2 regions of the Lysinibacillus sp. FSL M8-0355 genome follow, and region 2 is predicted to be linked to the other one. Evidence: a T-box and tRNA genes for the amino acid it is inferred to sense, from the RefSeq annotation. Region 2 holds a T-box; the other holds one or more tRNA genes.
The links. The T-box of region 2 lies ahead of serS (serine--tRNA ligase). A T-box ahead of a tRNA ligase gene usually reads a tRNA of that ligase, here a tRNA-Ser.

Region 1: it has a tRNA-Ser gene. The T-box ahead of serS (serine--tRNA ligase) is inferred to sense a tRNA for this amino acid. The anticodon was not compared.

The regions. Positions count from the first base shown of each region.
Region 1 covers NZ_JBBPAI010000001.1:4,704,231-4,712,959, forward strand. The annotation lists gene MKY46_RS23095 (LysR family transcriptional regulator) at 1-786, opposite strand, end outside; gene MKY46_RS23100 (coenzyme F420-0:L-glutamate ligase) at 909-2,099, shown strand; tRNA gene MKY46_RS23105 (tRNA-Ser) at 2,152-2,219, opposite strand; gene MKY46_RS23110 (RNA ligase family protein) at 2,314-2,949, opposite strand; gene MKY46_RS23115 (AAA family ATPase) at 2,970-3,926, opposite strand; gene MKY46_RS23120 (IS1182 family transposase) at 4,147-5,607, shown strand; gene MKY46_RS23125 (M20 metallopeptidase family protein) at 5,764-6,942, opposite strand; gene MKY46_RS23130 (YfcC family protein) at 6,965-8,377, opposite strand.
Region 2 covers NZ_JBBPAI010000001.1:28,583-37,311, forward strand. The annotation lists gene pdxR (MocR-like pyridoxine biosynthesis transcription factor PdxR) at 1-784, opposite strand, end outside; gene pdxS (pyridoxal 5'-phosphate synthase lyase subunit PdxS) at 887-1,771, shown strand; gene pdxT (pyridoxal 5'-phosphate synthase glutaminase subunit PdxT) at 1,773-2,336, shown strand; T-box leader at 2,386-2,601, shown strand; gene serS (serine--tRNA ligase) at 2,678-3,958, shown strand; gene MKY46_RS00125 (sigma 54-interacting transcriptional regulator) at 4,380-4,625, shown strand; gene tadA (tRNA adenosine(34) deaminase TadA) at 4,744-5,259, opposite strand; gene MKY46_RS00135 (ArsR/SmtB family transcription factor) at 5,494-5,829, shown strand; gene MKY46_RS00140 (cation diffusion facilitator family transporter) at 5,849-6,796, shown strand; gene MKY46_RS00145 (metal-sensitive transcriptional regulator) at 6,864-7,196, shown strand; gene copZ (copper chaperone CopZ) at 7,229-7,435, shown strand; gene MKY46_RS00155 (heavy metal translocating P-type ATPase) at 7,517-8,729, shown strand, end outside.

The sequences.
Region 1 (8,729 bases), 4.7 Mb from region 2:
CATTAAGGTTAATTCATAGAGAAGACCTCGCTGGAGATAGTCCTTTGAAAATTCCTTGGTTACACACGCAATACCGAGATTACTACGAGCAAACTCTAACACCAAATCATGTGAACCTAGCTCAAATTCGGGTTCAATATGGATACCTCTTGCAAAGAGATAGTCTTCCACATACTTTCGTGAATTCGATTTTTTCTCTAGAAAGATAAGTGGAAATTTCAAAAGATCCTCATAGCTTAAACTTTTAGACGCAAGTGTCTTGTATTTCTCCCCACACACGAAGATATCTTGAATATCCGTGCATACGGTTAACTGTAAAGTTGAATCCTCTATTGGAAAATTGCAAAATCCGATATCAACCTCACCCGATTTAATAAAATTGCATATTTCAGATGTTGTACCATTTAACATTTGTAATTTGATATTCGGATACATTGTATGGAATGCTTCTAAATAAGGCATTAAAAAGAAGCGTGAAATGGTATCCCCTACTCCTAGTTTTAATTGCCCTGTTGTTAAATTTTTAAATTCTAGCAACTTTTCTTCACCGGCATCTAAAAGCCCTAAAGCTGAATTCGTATATTCAAAGAGAAGACTACCCTCTGTTGTCAGCGTCACACCTTTTGGAGTTCGATTAAAAAGACGTGTTCCAAGCTCCTTCTCCAATTGCATCATTGCCTGACTAACAGCAGGCTGTGTCATATATAAATCCTTAGCCGCACTCGAAAAGCTATTATTTTTTGCTACAACACTAAAAATACGATATAAATCTAATTTCCCTATCATATAAGCACCTCTTATAGCTATTATATGAACTATTAATTTTACTTATATCATTACTGGAGCGTATAGTAAAATCATATGGATTTTATTTCACTTTACGATTGATAGAATGAGGAGAGATTAAGTTGGAACGTGTAATCGGTACAGTTGTAAGAGGTCTTCGTGGTCCTATTATTAACGAAGGCGATAATATTGAACAAATCGTTGTAGATACAGTGTTAAATGCTGCAACAATTGAAGGCTATGCAATCGAGGATCGTGATATTGTCACAGTAACTGAATCTGTTGTAGCACGTGCACAAGGTAACTATGCGTCAATAGATGATATCGCTGTAGATGTGGCAGCTAAGTTCGGCGATGATACTGTCGGCGTTATTTTCCCGATTTTAAGTCGAAACCGCTTTGCCAACTGTTTACGTGGTATTGCCAAAGGTGTTAAAAAGGTTGTACTAATGCTAAGCTACCCATCCGATGAAGTAGGTAATCACCTTGTAGATATTGATGAGTTAGATGTAAAAGGCATTAACCCTTGGACAGATACATTAAATGAGGTTGAATTCCGTGAACATTTTGGCTACCAAAAACATACATTCACGGGTGTAGATTATATCGAATACTATAAAGAGTTAATTGAAGCAGAAGGCGCTAAATGTGATGTCATCTTCTCTAATAACCCAAAAACAATTTTAAATTATACAAAGAGTGTATTAACATGTGATATTCATACACGCTTCCGTACAAAGCGCATTTTAACAGCAAACGGTGCTGATAAAGTTTACAGCCTTGATAATATTTTAGCTGAGTCTATTAATGGGTCTGGCTTCAATGCAGAATATGGTCTTCTTGGCTCTAACAAAGCGACAGAGGATAGTGTAAAACTATTCCCCCATACTTGTCAGCCGATTGTTGATGGAATCCAAGCAAAAATTAAAGAGGCAACAGGCAAAACGGTAGAAGTCATGATTTATGGTGACGGTGCATTTAAAGATCCAGTGGGTAAAATTTGGGAGCTTGCAGACCCTGTTGTTTCACCAGCGTTTACGGCTGGATTGCATGGGACACCAAACGAGGTTAAATTGAAATACTTAGCAGATAACGACTTTGCTAACCTTCGAGGTGAAGAATTAAAAGCCGCTATTTCTGAATACATTCAAAATAAAGATGAAGATTTAACGGGTCAAATGGCTGCACAAGGAACAACACCTCGTCGCTTAACAGACCTAATCGGTTCGCTATCTGATCTAACATCTGGCTCAGGTGACAAAGGAACACCTATGATTTATATTCAAGGTTACTTCGATAACTATACTAAATAAAAAAAATGAACTCTCGTGTAGAAATGAGAGTTCATTTTTATTTACCTTTGCGTGAGGATGACAGGAATCGAACCTGTAAGCCCTTTTCAAAAGGGATATGCATTCCTTGCACACTTCCTCATATTATATATTTTTGGAGTAATTGATTTAGTATTACATTTTTCTCAGTCCTTTTTATTTAATCTTTAATCAAAGTAATTTTGTTAGATCCATTTTATTTTAAGCCATTTGGAATCATTTCTTCCTGTAGCCAATGATCGCTTGTTTGAACATGTTGCGGTCTCACAAATTTTCCTAAATTATAGCGAAAATCATCATAATGGAATGAGGCAGCGTTTCTAATCACATACCCCTCTTGTTCACCATCAAAAATGGATTTACCAGTAAATGTCCGTTTTATTTGTTCTTCATCAAAAATACCCCGATATAAAACGGGTACTGTTTCAATACCTAACTCAGCTGCAAAAGCGACCGTTTCATCCCAACTTAAACAAATATTATCTTCATTCCAAATACTAAATAAATAAAAATAACTTGTTAAGGCTTGATAATAAATGGAATGCTTCGCATACATATTTTCTCCACATAAGCGCCAATCATTAGGAATTCGATACGCAAAACTTGCATGAAATGTTTTTATCCAATGTCTAGAAGGATGATTGGCTGAATGGATGCTTCTGGCATGCATATAGTCTTTGTAAAGCGTAGTGCCTTCCCCATCTAGTTTTTCAGTGACCACCACTTCTTTTCCTATAAAATGATTCACATTTTTAGCAACTTTATCATCATGGGTATAGCCCCTGCTCCAGGGTAAATGAAAGCTTCTTGGGTATTTCATTAATTTCGTCATAGTTCCACTTCCTTTCCTTTTTATTTAGCAAATTGATCTGCCTCTCGGAAGAAATAAAGTCTTGTTAATAAATCACCATCTAATAAGTGATAAATTTGGCTTCCGCCTTTATCGCCCCCATACTGGATTAACATATGAAATTGCACTAAATGAACAACCTTCAACACAAAATCCTCTTCAAAGCCCAACTCTACGAGAAAATGACAAACCAATTGGGCAGATACATTTTCATGCCCATAATAGCCATATCGTTGTTGCAATGGTTTATATTTTTTGCAAAATGGTTTGCCGACATCATGGAACAATGCAGCCAATTGTAGTGCCAGTTTATCGCTTTCCAAGTAGTATTCATTGATATAGGCAAACACGAAATACGTATGCTGACATAGTAAAAATTGATGGTATGGATTTTCTTGATTGAAATGATAAATTTCTTTAAAAAGTGGGACTGATCGAAGTGTTTGAAACAGTTCTTCATAAGTGGGTTGGCTTTGTATAAGTGAGACAAATTGCTGTCGAGAGATATCATAGGGACTTGATTCATGTACAATATGCACTTCATCAAACCCTTCTCCTGCTGTAGGAAACTCTAGATGCTTTCTCATTTTTTCCATCACCAATAATGGTACATGCCGCTTCCGCCGTTGGTTTCTGGCTACACAGATTGAATAAGGGGTATCAAAGTAATAGCATTCCTTCTTAACCGCACTCGACAATTTGCGGAGTGCAAACATTCTGCGCTCCCGCTCTATATTGGTGGCATCTACAATGACAGAATAACCTTTTGCCACTAAATCATTCAGACGCTCATATAACGTGCGAAAGACTACACGTGATTTTTGCTTGGTGGCATCACCAAACAATTCTTGACGTATTGCATCACTGGAAAGAATAATCGCATTTTCACTTTTCGCTAGCTGTTTCACAAATGTACTTTTTCCACTTCCAGGCAACCCCACTGTAAAGATTACCTTCATCCTCTGCACCTCCCTTCAAGTTTCTATATCGTATTAAAAGAACAATCCTTTAGTTTTCAATACATACTGTAAGCAATTTAAAAGGCATGAGCCATTACCACACCGAGGCCACTGAAAAACTTCATCTGGTTCCACTTAGCGAGGTATTCGACGATTGAATCGTCGAATACCTCGCCTTTTTAATTTATAATTGAGTGACTAAATGCAGGTGGTGTTCCCAATGATTTCAAACCAAGAGACTTTCAACTTAAGTCCATATATGGCCATTTACGATATTGTCGTGCCAAAAGATAATATGCTTCGTCAAATTAACGAACTAGTGGATTTCTCATTCATTTTAGAAGAATTGAAAACAAAATATTGTTTAGACAATGGAAGAAATGCGATTCCTCCGATTCGAATGTTTAAGTACTTATTGTTAAAAGCCATTTTTAATGTATCTGATGTAGACCTTGTCGAACGTTCAAAATATGACATGTCTTTCAAGTATTTTTTAGGTATGGCGCCAGAAGATGACGTGATTGATTCAAGTTCACTCACAAAATTCCGAAGACTGCGTCTTCAAAATGTAAGTTTATTAGATATGCTCATTGGAAAAACAGTTGAAATCGCACTCGAAAAGAACATTATCAAAAGTAAAACAATCATTGTGGACGCAACACATACCAAAGCACGTTATAACCAAAAATCACCGAAAGAATTTTTACAAGAAAAATCAAAATATACCCGCAAAGCAGTGTATCAATTTGATAAATCCATGAAAGAAAAATTTCCAAAGAAGAATACTTCTAACGAAGTAAAAGATGAATTAACTTACTGTGAAAGATTGATTGCCATTATTGAAAATAAACCACAAATCGCTCATCTACCAGCTGTAAAGGAAAAATTGAACGTGTTAAAAGAAGCTGTAGAAGATACGCAAGAACATCTAAATTATTCAACAGACACCGATGCACGAGTAGGACATAAAACAGCAGACAGTTCTTTCTTTGGTTATAAAACACATTTAGCAATTAGTGATGAACGTATAATTACAGCAGCAGTCGTTACAACAGGTGAAAAATCAGATGGACATTATCTACAAGAACTGATTGAAAAAAGTAAAGTAACAGGAATGGAAGTTGAAACAGTCATCGCTGACACAGCTTATTCAGGGAAAAACAATTTACTTTATACAAAAGAACAAAGCATTCAACTGATTTCTAAGTTAAATCCAATGATTACTCAAAATGGGCGAGGAAACGGAAAAGGATTTGACTTTAATAAAGATGCAGGTTTATTTGTATGTCCAGCAGGACATTTAGCAAATAGAAAAAGTAAAAAACCAGATTCACACCCAGGAGCAAGTGCAAGAATGGTTTATTTTTTTGACATTGAAAAATGTAAGGTCTGTCCACTCCGAGAAGGGTGTTTTAAAGAAGGTGCAAAAACTAAGACCTATTCTGTTGCCATTAAATCAGAAGAACATTTAGACCAACAAGCTTTTCAAGAAACAGAAGAATTTAAACGCTTAGCTCGAGAACGTTATAAAATCGAAGCAAAAAATAGTGAGTTAAAAAATAAACACGGGTACGATCAAGCATCGGCTGCGGGTTCATTTGGCATGCAAATTCAGGGAGCAACGACGATATTCGCTGTCAATCTAAAAAGAATCTTAAAGCTTCTGAATGGAAAAGGGTAATAAATAGGTGAAAAAGATAGGGCGTTTCCTGTTCAAAATTGAACAAGAAGCGCCCTATCTTTTTCTAAAACGAATTTATTTATAAAAAACGCAAGTTTTTCAGTGGCCTCTACCACACCAATACTCATGCCTTCATTATTTTTTAGCTTACGTCACTTATGGGCAAAGTGTCCGTGCTATATTTTCAAAGTAACGAACACCATATATAAGAGCTTCTTCATCTACTTTAAAACGAGGATGGTGCAATGGGTACGCTTCACCAAACTCTACGTTATGTACCCCGATAAATTGCATAGATGAGGGAACAACTTCTGAAAAATCGGCAAAATCCTCTGTGCCAAATATAGGTTCAGGCAATACCTTCACACCTGTAGCACCAACAATCTCTCCAGCTATACGACGAGATAATGCCGTTAATTCCTTATCATTTGTGACGGAAGGGCAACCTAGCTCCCAATTAATGTCTACTTTTGCACCGTGCATAGTTGCAATACCTGTCACTATCTTTTCTAAATGTTCTCGTGTATCCACACGAATTTTCGCATCTAGGGAACGGATTGTTCCTCCAAGCTCTGCTGTATCTGCAATAATATTTAATGCCGTTCCACAGTGAAATTTTGCAACAGTTAAAACAGGTGCATGTGTACTTGGCACTTTACGTGACACTATTGTTTGTAAAGCTACAACTATTTCAGAACCAATTATTAAAGGATCTATAGCGACCTCTGGTGTTGATGCATGACCGCCGCGACCATAAATTTTAATTTCAAAATCATCTGCTGCTGCAGTAAATTTACCATCTTTCATAGCAAATTGCCCTACTTCATAATCAGGGCTCACGTGTAAAGCGAAAGCATAATCGACATTCTCTACTATTCCTAGTGCAACTAGTTGAGCAGCCCCCCCTGGTGTCACCTCTTCAGCATGCTGAAAAACAAAACGAATTTCTCCATTAAAATTGGTCCCACGCTCAGCCAATGCCTTTGCTGCACCAAGTAACATGGCTGGATGAGCATCATGTCCACACGCATGCATGACCCCTGGATTTATTGATTTGAATGGTAGATCCGTTTCTTCTTCAATCGGCAATGCGTCAATATCAGCTCGTAGTAAAATGGTATGTCCTTTATCTTCTGTTTTTGTACCTCTTAAAAAGGCACATACACTTGTTTCTGTTAAACGTCTTACTTCTAAATGAGGAAACGTTATTAATTGATCATAAATATATTGAGCTGTCTTATGCTCTTGATGTGATAATTCAGGATGCATATGCAAATGCCGACGCCATTCAACAACCTGTTGTTTTAAATTAGCCGTTTCTATCAATCTAACCACTCCTAATTTATTATTTATTTTATTAAAATGGTCCATAATTTATGAGATGCGCAATGACTAATAAGACAATCGCTAAGCCTGTCTGTATAAGGAAGTAAGGAAATACCCATCTGAACCATTTTGAAAATGGAATACCTGCTATTGCTAGTCCCGCTAATAAAACACCACTTGTTGGAATGACCATATTTGAAATACCATCACCAAACTGGAAAGCCAGTACGGCTGTTTGCCTAGTTACACCAATTAAATCGGCTAAAGGCGTCATGATCGGCATCGTTAACGCAGCTTGTCCACTTCCAGAAGGTACTAAGAAATTTAAGCAGAGCTGAAGCAAAAACATTCCTATCGCATTGATAGAAGCAGGTAATACACTTACAGTATTTGAAACAAAATGAAGAATAGTATCAATTAATCCTCCATTTGTAGTAATAACTAAAATGGTTTGGGCAAATCCGATAATTAATGCCCCTTCTACCATATCCCGGGCACCAGAAATAAACCCTTCAGCCATTTTATTTGGTCCAATCTTACAAATAATAGACATAATAATGCTGCTTAATAGAAAGACACCGGCAATTTCACTTATATACCATTGATACTTTATTACCCCTACAATCAATGCAACAAAATTTCCCAATAATACGAATAGTGCTATCAAATGACGTGGGCTCATCTTAAAGTCTAAATCAATTTTGATGCTCTCTTCTCTTTTAAACTTTCCGTAAATCCCTTTCGATGGGTCACTCTTCACTTTTTTTGCATGCCTATATATATAAAGTACTGTCAAACTATAAAAAACGATGAACACAATGATTCGATATGACATTCCTGAATACATTGGAAGCTCTGCAATAGTTTGAGCTACACCAATGTTAAATGGGTTCGTAATGCCTGAAGTAAAGCCAGTTGCTAATGTACCTAGCATGACGATCGCAAAGCCTGTAATCGCATCCATTCCGAGTGCCATCGTTAACGGGATAATAATCGCTATATAGACAAGCGTATCCTCTGCTGAGCCAATTAGTGTCCCTAAACTAGCAAATATTAAAACTAGAATAGGGATTAATACGTACTCTTGTTTTCCAAATTTCGAGGCCATAACTTTAATAAAGGAATCAATAGCTCCAGTCTTTTGCATTACCCCTAAAGCGCCTCCAAATAAAAAGACAAATAAAATAATAGAAGCACCCTCAAGCATTCCCAGATGCACACTATTGAATATTTCTAGAAAGCCAATAGGATTTGACTTGATATACTGAAAGGATTCTGGATCTACTATCATTCTGCCATTACTCTCAACTCTTTCATATTGTCCAGCTGGTAAAATATAGGTCAGTAACGACATGACTAAAATAATAATAAACATTAATACAAATGCATTAATTCCCTTTATCCGTGGTTCATCTTCTTTTTTATCTTGCTGTAGGTTTACCATAACCGTCTCCCCCTAATAATTTTTTCTTTAGCTTTGAACTGAGGCACAGACAACGTATCCATTAAGCATTTCTTACACACCTACAAGTTTCCACCAAACGGAAAAACATTCCGATTAACGGAAACTTTATACACAAGAATAAAAAACAGAAGATGAAATGTCAATATATTTCGACAATTCAGTAAAATTTATTTTTACTTCTAGGACAAATAAAAACTAAATATTAATAACAAATTCTTAAAAAACAGGCATAATGTTAGACTTTCCTACATATAAAAAAGACTGCTCCACTTATTTGTGGAACAGCCTTTATCGTTAAACGCTAGGTTTCTTTATAATTTTATTATAGCAT
Region 2 (8,729 bases):
AAGCTTGTGCCCGTCTAGTGGCAGATAATACCGCACCGGTAGGAAATTGGTGTGAGGGTGTAATATAAACGACATTAGCGCTCGTTTTTTCAAGCTCATGAATAATAATTCCCTCTTCATCCACTGCAATCGGATAGACTTTTCGCTTATGCTGCGAAAACATACGATGCACGGCTGGGTACCCTGGGTTTTCTAGGGCAAAGCAGGTATCGTCGTTAAAAAGACGTAGGATCATAGGCAGAAGCTGTTCAGTACCAGAGCCAATTACGATTTGCTTTGGATGACAGACAACACCGCGTGATTGATATAGATAATTTGCAATCTCTGTACGTAAAGAAAGTTCACCTTGAGGTTCACCTGTTAATAATAATTCTTTTGAGGTATCGTCAAAAAGCTCTTTCGCATACTTTCTCCATGTTTGAAACGGAAAGGCATCGATATCAATAGAACCAGGATTAAAATCAATTTTGTATGTTTTTTTCTTAGGATGCTCATTGACGGAGGTTACATTGTCTTGCTGAATGTAGGGTAGTTCATCTATTTCTTCAACAAAGTAGCCAACCCGTGATTTAGACATAATATAACCTTCAGCTAATAGCTGTGCATAAGCAATTTCAATTGTTGTTTGAGAAATATTTAAAAAATCGGATAATTTTCTTTTTGACGGTAATTTTTCTCCTACCATTATTTTCTTGGAAATAATAGCATCCTTAATACCGTTATAAAGCTGATCATAAAGCGGTTTATCACTATCTCTTTCAAGCTGAAATAAAAGCATATCCATGTTGTATAACCTCCTGACCTTATGATTATTTTAAAAACTGGATATTTTTATATGGTCAATTTCTATTATACTAAACTTCATCATAAAGGTGGAGGTTAGAAAATGAAACAAACAGGTACAGAGTTAGTAAAACGTGGAATGGCAGAAATGCAAAAGGGTGGCGTTATTATGGACGTCATTAATGCAGAGCAAGCAAAAATAGCAGAAGCAGCAGGCGCTGTAGCCGTTATGGCATTAGAAAGGGTACCTTCAGATATTCGTAAGGCAGGTGGCGTTGCACGTATGGCTGATCCTCGTATTGTGGAGGAAGTAATGGCGGCTGTAACCATTCCTGTTATGGCAAAGGCACGTATAGGGCATATCGTTGAAGCACGCGTTTTAGAGGCAATGGGGGTTGATTATATTGATGAAAGTGAAGTTTTAACACCAGCAGATGAAGAATACCATTTATTAAAAAGTGATTACACAGTACCGTTTGTGTGCGGCTGTCGTGATTTAGGTGAATCAGCCCGTCGTATCGGAGAAGGCGCGTCAATGCTACGAACAAAAGGTGAACCAGGAACAGGGAATATAGTGGAGGCAGTTCGACATATTCGCAAAGTAAATGCTCAGGTACGTAAAGTAGTGGGTATGACAGAAGATGAATTAATGACGGAGGCAAAATTACTGGGGGCTCCTTTCGAATTATTAAGAGAAATTAAACGTCTTGGTCGTTTACCAGTAGTAAATTTTGCGGCAGGTGGTGTTGCTACGCCAGCCGATGCTGCATTAATGATGGAGCTTGGAGCTGATGGCGTTTTCGTGGGCTCTGGTATTTTCAAATCCGAAAATCCAGAAAAATTTGCACGTGCTATTGTGGAGGCGACTACCCACTATAAAGACTATAAGCTAATTGCTGAAATATCTAAAGAGCTCGGTGTACCAATGAAGGGTATTGATATTGCACAGCTTGGGCAAAACGAGCGTATGCAAGAGCGAGGCTGGTAAAATGAAACGAATTGGTGTTTTAGCATTACAAGGAGCAGTCCGTGAGCATGTCCAAATGTTAGAAGGGCTTGATTGTGAAGCGATTTTAGTAAAACAGAAGAAGGATTTAGTGAATCTCGATGGACTTGTACTACCTGGTGGAGAAAGTACGACAATGCGAAAATTGCTGGATCGTTTTGACCTACTAGAGCCAATCCGTGAACTTGCACAGCAAGGTTTACCGGTATTTGGCACATGTGCAGGATTAATTTTATTAGCCAATCAATTAGTGGATGACGAACCGCATTTAGCAGTTATGGATGTGACGGTAGCAAGAAATTCATTTGGACGTCAGATAGATAGCTTCGAAGTTCAACTGGATATTCCTAAAATAGGTGCACGTATTCCAGCAGTTTTTATTCGTGCACCTCATATTGAAGCGGTAGGTAAAGATGTTGATGTTCTCGCTCAGCATGACGGAAAAATAATTTTGGCGCAAGATGGTCATTTATTAGGTTGTTCGTTTCATCCTGAATTAACAGCAGATAAGCGAATTCTTGAATATTTTGTCTCCTCCATGGTATGACTTGCAAAATTTGTTTTCATATAGTACAGTATGGTTAAAATTTAAATAATTGAACACGATGATGGGAAGTAGTAGCAAGCACGTTTTTTTTAGAGAGTCAGCGGTTGGTGGAAGCTGATAAAAGCACTTGTGAATCCGTCCTGGAGTTGCACAGTCGAAGTGAGTGAAGTAGGCTGTAGCCGGCTGAAATGTCGTTATAAAATAAGTGGATTAGGCATACGCCTAGTCAATTAGGGTGGCAACGCGGGTAGCTCTCGTCCCTTTCCAGGGATGAGGGCTTTTTTGTGTTTATTTTGATGCAACAATTTCCCATCATTAAAGAAACTATTGGAGGTATGAATATGTTAGATATTAAACGTGTACGCGATAATTTCGCGGAAATTAAAGAAATGCTATTAACACGTAATGAAGATTTAGGTAACTTAGATGACTTTGAAGGCTTAGATGCAAAGCGTCGTGAATTAATTGCTAAAACGGAAGAATTAAAAGCAGAACGTAATAAAGTATCTGAACAAATTTCACTTATGAAGCGCAATAAGGAAAACGCAGATGAAGTCATTGCTCGTATGCGTCAGGTAGGCGATGAAATTAAAGAATTAGACAATCAATTAAATGATGTAGAAGAGCGCTTTAAAGATATGATGATGCGTTTACCAAACATTCCTCATGAATCTGTCCCAGTAGGCACAACAGAGGACGACAATGTTGAGGAATATACTTGGGGTGAAATTCCAGCATTTGATTTTGATATTAAAGCACACTGGGATCTAGCGACAGATTTGAAAATTGTGGATTTTGAACGTGGCGCAAAAGTAACAGGTAGCCGTTTCTTATTCTACCGTGGTCTTGGAGCTCGTTTAGAACGTGCATTAATGACGTTCATGATGGATTTACATGCAGAAGAGCATGGCTATGAGGAAATGCTACCACCTGTCATTGTAAATCGTGATAGCTTAACAGGTACTGGACAGCTTCCAAAATTCGAGGAAGATGTATTCAAATTAGAAGAAACGGATTATTTCATGATTCCAACAGCAGAGGTTCCAGTAACGAACTTCTATCGTGATGAAATATTACCAGCTGAGGCTTTACCACAAGGTTTTGCTGCGTACAGTGCATGCTTCCGCTCAGAGGCAGGTTCTGCAGGACGTGATACACGTGGTTTAATCCGTCAACACCAATTCAATAAAGTAGAACTAGTTCGTTTTGTAAAACCAGAGGAATCATACGAACAGTTAGAGCTATTAACAGGTCATGCTGAAAGAGTACTGCAATTATTAGGATTACCATATCGTAAACTAAAAATGTGTACAGCCGATTTAGGCTTTACTGCAGCGAAGAAATATGATTTAGAAGTGTGGATTCCAGCACAAAACATGTACCGTGAAATTTCTTCTTGTTCTAACTTTGAGGATTTCCAAGCACGACGTGCAAATATCCGCTTCCGTCGTGAATCAAATGCAAAACCAGAGTATGTTCACACATTAAATGGTTCAGGTCTTGCCATTGGTCGTACAGTTGCCGCTATCCTGGAAAACTATCAACAAGCTGATGGAAGCGTAGTGATTCCTGAAGTTTTAAGACCTTATATGGGCGGTAAAGACGTAATCGCACCAAAATAAACAACAAATGAAAGCTATTTTAGACCATCCTTTAAGGGAGCATCTAAAATAGCTTTTTTAATTTTCCAAAATTGAAATCTCCCATGAAAGGTTTTGTAATTTTTTATAATCTAGCAAATTTAAATATATTAATTAGAAATTCGCTTAACACCTGAAACAAGTACCGTTTTTGAAGTCATGCAATCAGGGAAATCCGTTTTAACCTATGGGCAACAGCTTACAACATTAGATGGTTTTAGTTATTTATCGCTAAACTTATCCCATTATGGAGCAATGGAAAGCTATGGAGGCAATTGAATTCTCAAAGCATTTTTATGAAAGTAAGCAATTAAAATACTTAGATAATTTCCTGGGACATAAACTATCTTGAGATAATCATACGGCTTATCGTCTAGAAAGTTCCATTACGACTAACACTGAAATGAAGTCTCAACTTGAAAAGGCCAGTCTTAGCGCCAAGAAAAATGCTTCGATTTTATTAACAGGGGAAACTAGAACAGAGAAAGATTTTATAGCACAAGTTCTTCATAATGAAAGTTGCCGCTATACTAATGAAGAAAGAAAAGGCCAGTTACAGGAAGCTAATGGTGGAACGTTACTCATTGACCACCAGATGTATCTTTACAAGCAAAGTTATATCGAAGTGAATGTGTTTTCAGACGATTAACTATTTAACCTTAATATTCATTACCTATGAAGATGCTGTTGCTGCTACGACACAGTTCATATATATTGCTATTACTTTGAGGATGAAAAAGAAGGTGTCTCATTAGGAGGCACCTTCTTTAATTGATAGTCTCATTTTTCGAAGCTATACGTGCTTTTTTCTCAGCTTTTTTACGCTCTCGTAAAGCTTTAAAAAAATCGGTTAAGATTTGTCCACATTCATCTGCTAAGATTCCTTCAGATACTTCACATTCATGGTTAAAGCGTGCATCGTTTAATAAACGATAGAGTGAATCTACACAGCCTGCTTTGATATCTCTTGCACCATAGACAACACGTGGTACACGAGATTGCAAAATTGCACCTGCGCACATTGGGCAAGGTTCAAGCGTAACATAGAGTGTTGTTTTTTCGAGACGCCAGCTGCCGATTTTTTTACAAGCCTCTTGAATAACCATTAGCTCAGCATGTGTTGTTGCATTTTGTGTTGTTTCTCGTAAATTATGAGCTTTTGCAATAATTTCCCCATTGTAAACAAGTACAGCACCTATAGGCACTTCCCCAAGTATAGCTGCTTTTTTGGCTTCCTTTAATGCTTGTTTCATAAATAGACGATCTGTTTCAAAAATATCCACTAAAAATCTCTCCTTATAAAGTAGTTTATCCTGCTTAATTGGTAATTGCTACTTTTAACTTTCTTTCAGCGGGTGTCAAGGAATCAGAAAGGAACGCTTTGTGTAAGCACAAAGCTAAATCTGAATGCAACTAGGCTTCGGTATAGTTGATTATTGACATTCCTAAAATAACCCTATATATTTATACATGAACACATGCTCATATATAAATATTTAAGAATGGGGTAAACTTTTATGGATGAAACAATAAAAAGTTCAGAAACACAAAAAATTGCAATTCAGCATTTAGATGAAGAGACATTATTTGTAGTATCTCAAACCTTTAAGGCATTGAGTGATCCGACTCGAATTCGCATTTTAAACTTACTATGTACAGATGAACATTCAGTCAACGACATTGCTGAAATTTTAGATTTAGGCCAATCGACTGTTTCTCATCAATTACGTTTTTTAAAAAATTTACGCTTAGTGAAATTTCGAAGAGAGGGAACAACCTTGTATTATTCTAAGGATGACGATCACATTATGAATTTATTGAAGCAAGCTATTGAGCATGCGACACATAATTAAATGAAATGGAGGAATACAAATGGGACATCAACACGATCACGGTCATGATCATACACATGGTGCAAATAAAAAGGTGTTATTACTGTCGTTTATTATTATTACAGGCTATATGATAGTAGAGGCAATTGGTGGTTTTTTAACGAATAGCTTAGCTCTTTTATCAGACGCAGGTCATATGTTAAGTGACTCTATCTCTTTAGGTATTGCGATGTTAGCCTTTATGTTTGGAGAAAAGGCGGCTAGCTATAGTAAAACGTATGGTTATAAACGATTTGAAATTTTAGCTGCTGTATTAAATGGTATTACATTAATAGGGATAGCATTATTTATTTTCTATGAAGCGTTTAAACGCTTTGCCAATCCGCCTGAAGTAGCTACTTCAGGAATGCTTATTATTAGTACGATTGGTTTGTTCATTAATATTTTAGTGGCATGGATTATGATGCGTGGCAGTGACACAAAAGATAATTTAAATATGCGTGGCGCTTTTTTACATGTACTTAGCGATATGCTAGGGTCTGTAGGGGCAATTGTTGCGGCTTTATTAATTATGTTTTTTGGCTGGGGCTGGGCAGATCCACTTGCGAGCGTAATTGTTGCTTTATTAGTAGTAAGAAGTGGCTACTATGTTACAAAGGCTTCAATCCATGTCTTAATGGAAGGAACACCTTCAAATGTAGATGTTCAGGAAATTATTCAACTAATAGAACAGACGGATGGAATAAAAAGTATCCATGATCTACACATCTGGACAATTACTAGTGGAACGAATGTATTGTCCTGTCATGCGGTTGTCAATGAACAGTTAAAAATAGCTGATGGTGAGCATATTCTACGAAAAATTGAACATAATCTTGAGCATAAGGGTATTAAGCATGTAACCATTCAATTAGAAACGGCATCACATCAACATGAAAATACAATTTTATGCCAATTAAAAAATGATCATGAGCATCATCATGAATAAAAAAATTTTTATGGCTTGCATACCCTTCTTGGGTATAGTATTATGAGGTTGAGATAGGAGGGGTAGAATGGAAGACACAGTAAAAGATGATGTTTGTCATACAGAGGGAGCTACGTCTTGTCGAAAAAGTCATCACCCTGAGCGTGTGAAAAAGGATTTAACAACGCGCTTAAATCGTATTGAAGGCCAGATTCGCGGCATTAAAGGAATGATTGATAAAGACGTTTACTGTGATGATATTATTACGCAACTATCTGCTACACAGTCCGCATTAAATAGTGTGGCAAAAATATTATTAGAAGGTCACTTAAAGGGTTGTGTTGTAGATCGTTTATCAGAGGGCGATGAAGCGGTTTTAGATGAGTTAGTAGTAACGATTCAAAAGTTAATGAAAAAATAAATATAAACCATATTAAAAGGAGAGATTTTATTATGCAAAACGTAACGTTAAATGTACAAGGAATGTCATGTGGTCATTGTGTAAGTGCAGTTGAAAAAAATGTTGGTGCTTTAGCTGGTGTTGAACAAGTAAAAGTTAATTTAGCAGATGGTTTAGTTGATGTTGCATTTGATGATGCACAGGTATCCATTGATCAAATTAAAGAGACAATTGATGATCAAGGCTATGATGTAAAATAGTAGTTGCAGAGTGCTCCTGTAGCACTCTCTTATTTTCAAAAATATATACCCCCTGTTGGTATAAGGAGAGGTGAAAGGTAAATGAGTTCTGATATAAAAGAAGCGAATTTGCAAATTACAGGCATGACATGTGCAGCCTGTGCCACTCGTATAGAAAAAGGCTTAAATAAAATGGATGGGGTAGAACAAGCGACGGTTAATTTAGCGCTAGAAAAATCATCTATTAAGTATGACTCAAAAAAGCTAACTGAAGAAGATTTTGAAAAGAAAATAGAAGCACTAGGTTATGGTGTTGTTAAACAAAAGACTGAGCTTGATATTACGGGTATGACATGTGCAGCTTGTGCGACTCGCATTGAAAAAGGGTTAAATAAGCTAAGTGGTATTTCTTCTGCCAATGTTAACCTAGCACTGGAAAAAGCGGTGATTGAGTTTAATCCATCAGAAGTGTCCATGGCAGATATCATTGCAAAGGTAGAGAAGTTAGGCTATGGTGCTCATCAAAAGGCAGATGAGCAGGAAACAGTGGATTACCGTGAAAAAGCCATTAAACAGCAACAACGGAAATTTATTTTTTCGGCTATTCTTTCTTTACCATTGCTTTGGACGATGGTCGGCCATTTTTCCTTTACGTCATTTTTATATATGCCAGAATTCCTTATGAATCCATGGGTCCAAATGCTATTGGCTACTCCTGTGCAATTTATTATTGGTAAGCAATTTTATGTAGGTGCCTATAAAGCATTACGCAATGGCAGTGCAAATATGGATGTACTTGTGGTCATGGGGACATCAGCTGCTTATTTCTATAGTGTCTATCAAGCAATTGTGACGATAGGATCACATCATGGTCCACATCTTTATTTTGAAACGAGTGCAGTTTTAATTACATTAATTTTATTAGGTAAATTATTTGAAGCAAAAGCAAAAGGACGCTCATCTGAAGCCATAAAAAAACTAATGGGACTTCAAGCCAAAACTGCTATTGTTGTACGTGATGGTGTAGAAAAAGAGATTGCTTTAGAAGAAGTGATCATTGGCGATGTAATGTTAGTGAAACCAGGGGAAAAGATACCAGTTGATGGCGAGGTAATTGAGGGAATAACAGCCGTTGACGAATCAATGTTAACAGGGGAAAGTCTACCAGTTGATAAAAAACAAGGCGATCCATTATTTGGTTCTACGATTAATAAAAATGGTTTTATTAAAATGATAGCGACAAAGGTTGGTCGTGATACAGCATTAGCGCAAATCATAAAAGTGGTAGAAGATGCTCAAGGATCAAAAGCACCGA